3 regions of the Gottfriedia sp. NPDC057991 genome follow, and region 1 is predicted to be linked to each of the others. Evidence: predicted binding sites of a transcription regulator. Region 1 holds the regulator's gene; each other region holds the start of a gene.
The links. The regulator Rex, encoded in region 1, represses fermentation and respiration genes when NADH is low (regulators of the CRP and FNR family bind a similar motif). The targets are predictions, from matches to a motif close to TTGTGAAATATTTCACAA.
Positions count from the first base shown of each region.

Region 2: ric (iron-sulfur cluster repair di-iron protein) is a predicted target of Rex. The motif match lies at 1,637-1,654, and genes of this name have one in related genera.
Region 3: ACFVR2_RS13625 (AtpZ/AtpI family protein) is a predicted target of Rex. The motif match lies at 2,018-2,035, and genes of this name have one in related genera.

Region 1 covers NZ_JBHVQN010000015.1:10,023-13,310, reverse strand. Annotated here, with positions in the region: gene ACFVR2_RS24945 (ABC-F family ATP-binding cassette domain-containing protein) at 1-867, opposite strand, end outside; gene ACFVR2_RS24940 (redox-sensing transcriptional repressor Rex) at 1,029-1,655, shown strand; gene ACFVR2_RS24935 (CPBP family intramembrane glutamic endopeptidase) at 1,696-2,367, opposite strand; gene groES (co-chaperone GroES) at 2,642-2,926, shown strand; gene groL (chaperonin GroEL) at 2,986-3,288, shown strand, end outside.
Region 2 covers NZ_JBHVQN010000001.1:1,086,833-1,090,120, forward strand. Annotated here, with positions in the region: gene ACFVR2_RS05510 (Crp/Fnr family transcriptional regulator) at 119-808, shown strand; gene ric (iron-sulfur cluster repair di-iron protein) at 857-1,564, opposite strand; gene ACFVR2_RS05520 (hypothetical protein) at 1,999-2,226, shown strand; gene ACFVR2_RS05525 (hypothetical protein) at 2,480-2,704, opposite strand; gene ACFVR2_RS05530 (hypothetical protein) at 2,871-3,122, opposite strand.
Region 3 covers NZ_JBHVQN010000003.1:453,598-456,885, reverse strand. Annotated here, with positions in the region: gene ACFVR2_RS13630 (S8 family serine peptidase) at 1-1,879, shown strand, start outside; gene ACFVR2_RS13625 (AtpZ/AtpI family protein) at 2,141-2,365, shown strand; gene ACFVR2_RS13620 (ATP synthase subunit I) at 2,368-2,748, shown strand; gene atpB (F0F1 ATP synthase subunit A) at 2,813-3,288, shown strand, end outside.

The sequences.
Region 1 (3,288 bases):
AGTTGAAGCACGTGCAATATTACGCTGCACAAAATCTTCAAGTTTAGAGATTTCCTCTTGTTGTTTTTCGAACTGCTTTAGCTCTTGGTCATATTGAGCTGCCTTTAGATCAAGGTACTTACTATAATTACCAACAAATCGTTGATGCTTATGATTAGATATTTCATAAACAATATTAACAACTTGATCAAGGAAATATCGATCGTGGGAAACGATTAATACTGCACCAGGATATGACTGTAAGTAACGCTCTAACCAACTAAGAGTGTCGATATCCAAATGGTTAGTAGGCTCATCCAGAATTAACAAATCAGGCTTCGTCAATAATAGCTTACCTAATGCCAGTCTTGTCTTTTGTCCACCGCTTAACGAAGAAATTTTTGTTTCGTAGTCTTCATTACTAAAACCTAGACCACTAATAATTGAACGAATATCTGCTTCAAACTGGTAACCACCGTTTTCTTTGAATGTATATTGAAGATGATCATATTCATTCATAACCTTGTCATAAACCGCTTGGTTAGAATAGACATCCTCCCTAGTCATTTTAACTTCTAATTTTCTCATATTGTCTTGCATCTCTACTAAATGATTGAAAACAGTATAATATTCTTGCCATATCGTTTGATCGCTTTGTAAACCAGAGTTTTGGGCTAGGTAGCCTACAGTAACATCTTTAGGTTTATTTATTTCACCGCCATCATAGGATATTTCACCTGCTATGATTTTCAGTAATGTAGATTTTCCAGCACCATTACGTCCAACAATGGCAACTCGATCACTCGTTTGAACTTCTAATTTTATATTTGAAAGTATAATGTCACTACCAAAATACTTTGAGACATTATTTACTTGTAAAAGAATCATGGATAGCACCTCATTGCAAAATTTTTTATCTATGTAACTGTAGACTGTCAAAATTCTTAAATATAGTGTATATTTTACATTAGAACAAGTACTTTATTACTAAAATAAAGTCAAATTACACACCATAGTAAAAAGAATTACAGTAAGTGGGGGATTAAAAAATGGATTCGGAACAAATTAAAATTCCACAAGCTACTGCTAAACGTCTACCTTTATATTACCGTTTTATAAAGAATTTGTCTTTATCAGGTAAACAAAGAGTTTCTTCAGCAGAGTTAAGTGAAGCAGTAAAGGTAGATTCCGCTACAATCAGAAGAGATTTTTCTTATTTTGGAGCACTTGGTAAAAAGGGTTATGGCTATAACGTAAATTATTTATTAACTTTTTTCTCGAAAGCGCTTAACCAACATGAAGTTATGAAAGTTGCATTAATTGGTGTTGGTAATTTAGGAACTGCATTCTTACACTATAATTTTATAAAAAATAATAATACAAAAATTGAGATGGCCTTTGATATTGATCCAAATAAAATTGGTACTGAAATAGGTGGAGTACCCGTTTATAATCTAGATAATCTAGAGGATGTTATGAATGAAGATATTCAAATCGTTATATTAACTGTTCCTGCACCTGTGGCACAATCAATAGCTGATCGATTAAATGGAAAAAATATTAGAGGAATCTTAAATTTCACACCTGCTCGAATTAGCGTACCAGAACATATTCGCATTCATCATATAGACCTAGCAGTTGAACTACAAACATTGGCATATTTTTTACAACAATAAATTTATATTAAAATAAAAACCCCCAAAAGATTGGGGGTTTTTAATGTAAATTGATCTGCTGAAAAACTACAAAAGAGTTCATTAACATATGTGTTAAGATTGGAACCATAATTGAGTTTGTTCGTTTATATAGGTAACAAAATACAAAACCGATTAGAAAGTAAGATAAAAAGAAGGGCAAGTCTCCGTGCATAAGCGAAAAAATCGCTGAACTAATCCCAGCAGAAATAATAAATGGTAAACGATTATAAAGCCTTTTAAAAATGATTCGACGAAAAATAATCTCTTCTAAAATTGGTGCAACTAGACTTGGGATGATAATAAAAGCCGGGTTAAGCTTAGCAATGTTTATGATATTCTGAGTATTTTCTGAGCCCTTATGTAAATTAAATACATAAATTAAAATTAAATTACAAACAATTTGAGTTAGCATGGTTATGAAGTAACCTAAAATAACCCAATTTATTATTGTACGATAATTAGTTTTTAGATTCTTTATTCCTTCATAAATGGGCTTATGTAATAAGATAAGTATAATAATTAATCCGGTTACGAAACTAATACAACCCCATAATGCCACCGCTTCAAGAGAAGCTGTTTTCTGATCCACTCCAACGTATAAGTTACTTTTTAATAAATAGGGCACCCCAAAAACCGCTGAATACTGAAGAACGACATACGTTAATAAAATCCATAAATCTCTAGTTTTCAATACGATAGCTCCTTTGTGTTGATATTTTTCATAACCCAAAGGTTTATAACAACACGTACATTATTTTACTCGTTTCTCTTGTTTCTTAAAAGAAATTTTCACTTTTTATTTTACTTTTGATTGTAAAGAAAAAAACTTATTAAATTTCGACAAGAAAAGTGCCTGCTTCGGGCTTGCAAAATTTTTTGATATTATTTAAACTAATAATTGTGTTAGCACTCAATATACATGAGTGCTAAAAAATAATGATTTGATTATTGAGGAGGTATTACGCATGTTAAAGCCATTAGGTGATCGTGTTGTAATTGAGCTTGTTGAGTCTGAAGAAAAAACTGCTAGTGGTATCGTGTTACCAGGTAGTGCACAAGAAAAGCCACAAGAAGGCAAAGTTGTTGCAGTAGGTACTGGCCGAGTACTTGAAAATGGTGAGCGCGTTGCTTTAGAAGTATCTGTAGGTGACCGCATTATCTTCTCTAAATATTCAGGAACAGAAGTTAAGTACGGTGGTACTGAATACTTAGTACTTCGCGAAAACGATATACTTGCAATCATAGGTTAATAAAATAAAGATACTTAAATTAAAAAATATAGTTTTTATATTATAAGGAGGTCATTTTCATGGCAAAGGACATTAGATTTGGTGAAGAAGCACGTCGAGCAATGTTACGTGGTGTAGACGCTTTAGCTGATGCTGTAAAAGTAACTTTAGGACCAAAAGGACGTAACGTAGTTCTTGAGAAAAAATTCGGTTCTCCATTAATCACAAATGATGGTGTTACAATCGCTAAAGAAATCGAATTAGAAGATGCATTTGAAAATATGGGTGCAAAATTAGTTGCAGAAGTTGCTAGCAAAACGAATGATGTTGCTGGGGACGGTACAACAACTGCGACAGTTTTAGCGCAAGCTATGATTCGTGAA
Region 2 (3,288 bases), on a different contig from region 1:
CTTATTTAAGGAGTCTTTTTTTATTAATTATATAAAGGCTATAGGTAAATACTTGTATTTGATATACAAAAAAGATTTTATGGGAGTATTAGGAATTTTTTATAGAGGAGTATTTTGAATGTCAGATGTGATTTTTAATCATTTTAAAAAAGTGCCACTTTTTAAAGATCTTTCGGATGAAGAGCTTCAATCTATAGTGGATATTTCTCATATGAGATTATATAAAGCGAAATCATTTGTCTTTTTGCAAGGTGAGAAACTTGATCGCGTGTTTTTTATACACTCTGGAAAAATAAAAATACAGATAACTGATCTGTCGGGTAAAGAACAAATTGTTTCAATACCACGAACTGGTGAGATGTTTCCACATGTTGGTATATTTCGAAAAGGAACCTTCCCAGCACATGCTGAAGTACTTAAAACAGCAGAGTTAATTATTACACCAGTCGCTGACTTTGAACAAATTCTGATTAAATATCCTGAACTATGTATTAAGTTTTTTAAGTTTCTTGGAGAAAAAATTATTGATCTACAAGCTAGATTAGTTGAACAAACATTACATAATACATATGATCAAGTAATTATGTTATTACTACGACTTTGTAAATCGAATGGGGTATCTTTAGATAAAAATCAATATAAAATAACAACTCATTTTACGAATCGCGAACTTGCAAATATGATTGGTTCATCCAGAGAGACAGTAAATCGTACTATAAATCAATTAAGGAAAAAGGAATTAGTTGAAATTGATTCAGAAGGTTTTTTTGTAATTAATATAGAAGAATTGCAAGCGGAAGTTAACTAAAAATGGAGCATGAGTTGTCATGCTCCTTTATAGATAAACTAGACCTATTTAATTCATAGCAATTGCTCGTTTAAACAATATATTATTTTCTAAATGGATATGTTGGAAAGTATCAGCCTCTAGAGCTTCAAGTCTTTGATAAACAAGGCGGTAAGTACCACATGCTTCCATTGGTGGAGTATAGTCATTCGTAATTTCACGTAATTCTTTTAAAAGATCCCCTGCAGAACTATGTTCACTTTCTAAATCATCAACGACTTTACTTAATTTCTTGTAATTTTCTTCAGTTGGATTTTTTTCATATTCTAAAATTAATTTAAAATCCACTGTCTCTTCTTTCCAAGTATGTTGCTCTAATTCTGTTTTTAAATCAAAAAACAGCTTGTGTAATCTTACTAAATGAGGTTGATTTTCTCCGTGAACTCGCATTACTTTCGTTACATATGGGCTTAATTGAGGTAATTCCTCATTTAAAAAACGATGATGCTTACTTATAATATGATCGATTAAATCACTACTAGATGCTTCTTTAAAATCAATAACTACTTCGTTTGATAATTTTGTTTCTTGATAAAGTGTATTTAGTTTTGTTAAAATTTCATCTTTTGATAAATTTTTTTCTTCAATCGCTTCAATTAGAGGTCTATTTCCACCGCAGCAAAAATCAATTCGATATGTTTTAAATAGATCACTTGCCTTTGGAAATTCAGTAACAATCTCACTAATTTTAGATAACTCATTAAATGGTTGATTCATTTTAGTACCCCCTAAAGATTTTTGTTGCTTTTGTCTTTCTAAAAATAGATTACCAAAAACATTGATATGAATTTGTGATATAAATCACAAATTGAGTTTTTTTTTATGATTAAGAATAATTTATTTTGTTAAATAGAAGAGAGGTATTAAAAAGTGAAAGTAACGTAAATGTATTAAAAATTGAAAATAAAATTAATAAAACATAAACAAATAAAAAATAATACTATTAATACAATTATTTTAGTAAGCAAAGGCAAAAATAAAATGACTCAAGAAAAAATACTTGAGTCATTTTTACTCTTTTAAATTCATTTTTTCAACTTGTAATGAAGAAGGTATCTTATATTGAAGTATTTTTGAAGATAAATTTGTATTAAGGGCAGTATATAAAAGTATTTTTGACTTTAAATTCTAAAAGGTAAGGAGAGATTGAAATGGAAGATAAAATTGATTTTTCTGAAAAAATACATATAGGTGAATTAATTGCTGTTTCTAATGTTTACGGTTTAACTCCATATACGCTTCTTTTAGAACTTGAAAAAGGTAATATTGAAGTATTCCTATCTATTGATGAATTTAACGCAAAATACAGTGACACAACAGATTTGGACTGGTGTCAATTAAACAATGGTAAAGTTTTTTCTAAGAAGATTGAAGAGTAAACGGTAAATATTTGGGATCATTGATGAATTAAATACAGAAATAGATTTACATTCAAATTAAAAGGATATTACTTTTCGCATTATCTTAAAGGTAATACTAATTCTATGGGTTATGTTCTACAATCGATCTTAAGTGATTAAAGTTATTAGAGGTAAAAGAGAAGTAATTTGCAAAACATAATTTGAGTTCATTGCTTGAGAGACTTATCAATTTTTCATTTGATAGAATTTTACGTCATACTTAATATTGTCTTTAACTTCTTTTATTCAATACGATTTCTCCGAACATGGCCAATTGATCATTATTTAAATTATCTCTATCTATATTTGGTAGAACAACTGATATTAGAAAATTAACTTCGCTGTTTAACCGAGTTATCTCTTCTAATAAATGAATTTGGATTCCTTTCATTTCGTTGATTACCTCTAGATACAAATCTTCTTTAGTACAATTTAATTCTTTATTTTTACTGCTCATATCAAACACCTCCAAAGAAAATTATTCGTTGCAAATGGTTCAATATCCTTTATGTATACTGCTTTTTTAGTATCAAAAAAATTAAATTTTAGAGTTAATGATTTTCTAAGCGTTTTACAAATGCAATAAAATAAAAAAACTCAGCCAATATTTTGGCATGAGTAGGTTATTTATTACATAAAACTAATTCATTCTCCAATATTATCTTCAAACCACTCTTGAAGCTCTTTAATGATGTAAAAGAGAAGATTTCTTCTCCGTTTTGACCGTTATCAATACCAGTGTTTCCCCTTAAAGTAATTTGTCCTTCTTCACCAGAAATTAAAATCGCATAAGGATGGTTTATATTTATATACCTTGCATCTAAATCATTATCAATCCAATTTTTACTATTCAAAAATGCTTCAAAATGATCCATTTAGATTCCTCCTGTCGGACATATTATTCCAATTATTAACAAAAATAGACCTAAAAAGGATTATGGAAGAAATTGGATTAAGTCATCTATTCCTTTTATGAGTGTTCAAGATTATCTGCAAAAATTCCAATAATTTCCGTATATTTAGTAAAGATTAGAAAATTAT
Region 3 (3,288 bases), on a different contig from region 1:
AGCGGACGAAGCTCAATTATATAAGGATCAAAGGGGAAGAAAGATTACTGGTGAAGGCGTTAAGGTAGGAGTAATCGATACTGGTGTAGATTACAGGCATCCTGATTTGAAATCAAATTATGGTGGCGGTTACGATACGATTGATTTAGATAAAGATCCAATGGAAACTAAGCTTGAAGAAAAAAGTACATTTCATGGTACCCATGTAGCTGGAGTAATAGCAGCAAATGGAAAGAGAAAAGGTGTAGCCCCTAAAGCTACAATCTATGCATACCGTGCTCTTGGTCCTGGTGGCGTTGGTACATCTGAAACTGTTATGGCTGCAATTGAGCGAGCAGTGAAGGATAAAGTAGATATTATTAATTTATCATTAGGTAATGATGTGAACGGACCAGACTGGCCGACAAGTATTGCTTTAGATAAGGCAGTGGAGAAGGGGGTACTTGCAATTACAGCTGCAGGAAACTCTGGACCAGGATTATGGACTGTTGGTTCTCCAGCAACTGCATCAAAGGCTTTAACAGTTGGTGCGAGCTATCCACCTGTTCTTTTCCCATCTATACACGTAAAAAATAAAGAGACAATTATTAGTCCTATGATTGGATCTGCTAAATGGGGTAAAGGTTTAAAAGGGCGATTTGTATTTAAGAAATATGGAGAAAAGCGTGATTTAAAAAGAGTAAAAGACAAAATTGTCTTGCTTGAAAGGGGAAAAATCACATTCACTGATAAAGTAAAAAATGCTCAAGATGCTGGTGCAAAGGCGGTTATTGTCTTTAATAATATTGATGGAAATTTTATCGGACAAATTAAAGGGAAATTTACTGTTCCAGCTGCGACTATTTCAAGAAAAGAAGGCTTATTGATTAAGAAAATCATTGAAAAAAGTAAAGTGGAAGCTAAGACTGGACATGAGAAGAAGGTTGATATTCTTGCAGATTTCAGCTCTAGAGGGCCGGTAACAGGTACTTGGCAAATGAAGCCGGATTTATTAGCCCCAGGTGTACAAATAAAAAGTACAATTCCGGGTGGGTATTTAGCGCTTCAAGGAACGAGTATGGCAAGTCCACACGTTGCTGGAGCAGCTGCTCTAGTAAGACAGCTGCACCCAGATTGGAGTATGGATGATTTAAAAAGTGTGCTAGTCAACACAGCAACACCATTATATAAGAATAATAAAAAGATGTATCATGCGTACGAACAAGGGGCTGGAAGATTAGATATTGAAAAGGCACTTGAGACTGAGACAACATTATTCCCAACGTCTTTATCTTTAGGAGTAACTAGAAAATCAGATTTACAAGTAAAGAAAGATTTTGTCGTAAGAATATCCAATAAATCAAATATGCCAAAACAAGTTACAGCTATAAATAATCAGCCAGCCACTGGAATACAATGGGTATTACCTAAGCCTTTTACAATTCCGGCGCATACTAGCAAAAAGGTTAGTCTTACTGCAACGGTTGATACGAAAGTATTAAGAGATGGATTTTATGATGGGGCAATTACGTTCAGTACAAATGATGATGAAAATCTAAGAATGCCGTTTTTATTACTACAAGGAGAACCGAACTTTCCGTCGGTCATGGGATTTCACTTTGGAAGAGTAAAAGGTAAAAATCGCTATAAATATGAACTCTATTTACCAAGTAAGGTTGAGGAATACAAAATTGCTGTTTTTGAATCAGAAACATTCCGTTTGTTAGGTGTAATTGATGAACAGGAGAATAGTAAAAGGGGGATTATTAAGAAGGAACTAGTTTTAAAGGAATTTCCTAAAAGTGGAATTTATAAGTTTGTGATCTTTTATAAACGTAAACAATATGAAAGTGCAACGGAATCTTACGTCAATGTCGCTAAGATTTATGTTGAAGACTAAAAATTGGTAAGTAATTTTTAATAGTTTTTTAATTTAGGTAATTGACACATTTTTGCAACATATTGTATGCTTAACATGAATGTTTAAAAGGGTTTTCAATGTATGTAAATACTATGTTGTTAAAATTTTTTGAACGTTTTGTGAACAATTTGTGAACGTTTTCAATGTTTAGAGATTTTAGGAAACAATTGTTGTAGAATAAACCATGATAAGACTTTTGGCAATTTTTTGAGAATGAAAATTGACATGGAGGGATTTTGTATGAAAAAAAACAATCATCATCCTCTTAAAGCAATGACACTCATGTCTTCAATTTTAGCTCAACTTGTCGGTTCTATTCTCATAGGCATCTTTCTAGGAAGATGGATTGATTCATTTTTTAATTGGCCAGTACCAGTATTTATGATCATCTTTTTACTGTTAGGATTATTTACTGGAATCTACGGCACGCTTAAATTAGTTAAGCAATTCACACCAGGGGACTAGTTATGCAAAAAGAACAATTAAGACGCTTTGTACGAGATATGTTGTATATTATTGCTTTATCCGTTTTAGGTTGGGCCTTTACCGACTATAAAACGATTTTCACAGGTTATATTCTCGGAACCGTAACTAGCTTTTATTGTATATGGATTCTACACAGAAAGATAAATACCTTTTTTGACCGAGTTTTAAAGCAACAAAAAGTTCGATCTTTAGGTACTGTAATTTGTCTTTCAGCGGTGGCTCTAGCAATGGTCATCGCGCTTCGGTATGAAAATTTTGTGAGCATACCGGCACTAACTGCGGGACTAATGACAGGACATCTTGTCATTATGATACATTTTGCAATACATCAAACGTCTTTTGCAAGGAAGAGAGGTGAATAAATTGGAACACGGCACTTATGGTTTTAAATTTATTGGTTTAGATTTTACGTTAACAAATGTTCTAATGACAACCATTGCTGCATTAATCGTCTTTATCATCGCAGTTACATGCGCTAGAAGTCTACGAATACGTCCGTCAGGAAAGCAAAACTTTATTGAGTGGATTATAGACTTCGTTAAAGGCCTTATCAACAGTACAATGGATTGGGAAACTGGTGGTCGCTTCCTTACACTAGGTGTGACATTACTTATGTACATATTTGTTTCAAATATGTTAGGTCTACCATTCGATATCTCATTCGATGGAAACTCAGTTTGGAAATCACCTACATCAGACCCAGTCATTACTTTATCATTAGCAATCTTTATAGTTGGTTTATCACATTATTATGGTATCAAAATGAGAGGCTTTAAGGCTTATGGAAAAGGATTTTTCCAGCCGATGGGATTCTTATTTCCATTAAAAATTATTGAGGAATTAGCGAACACATTAACGCTAGGTCTTCGACTTTACGGTAACATATATGCAGGGGAAGTATT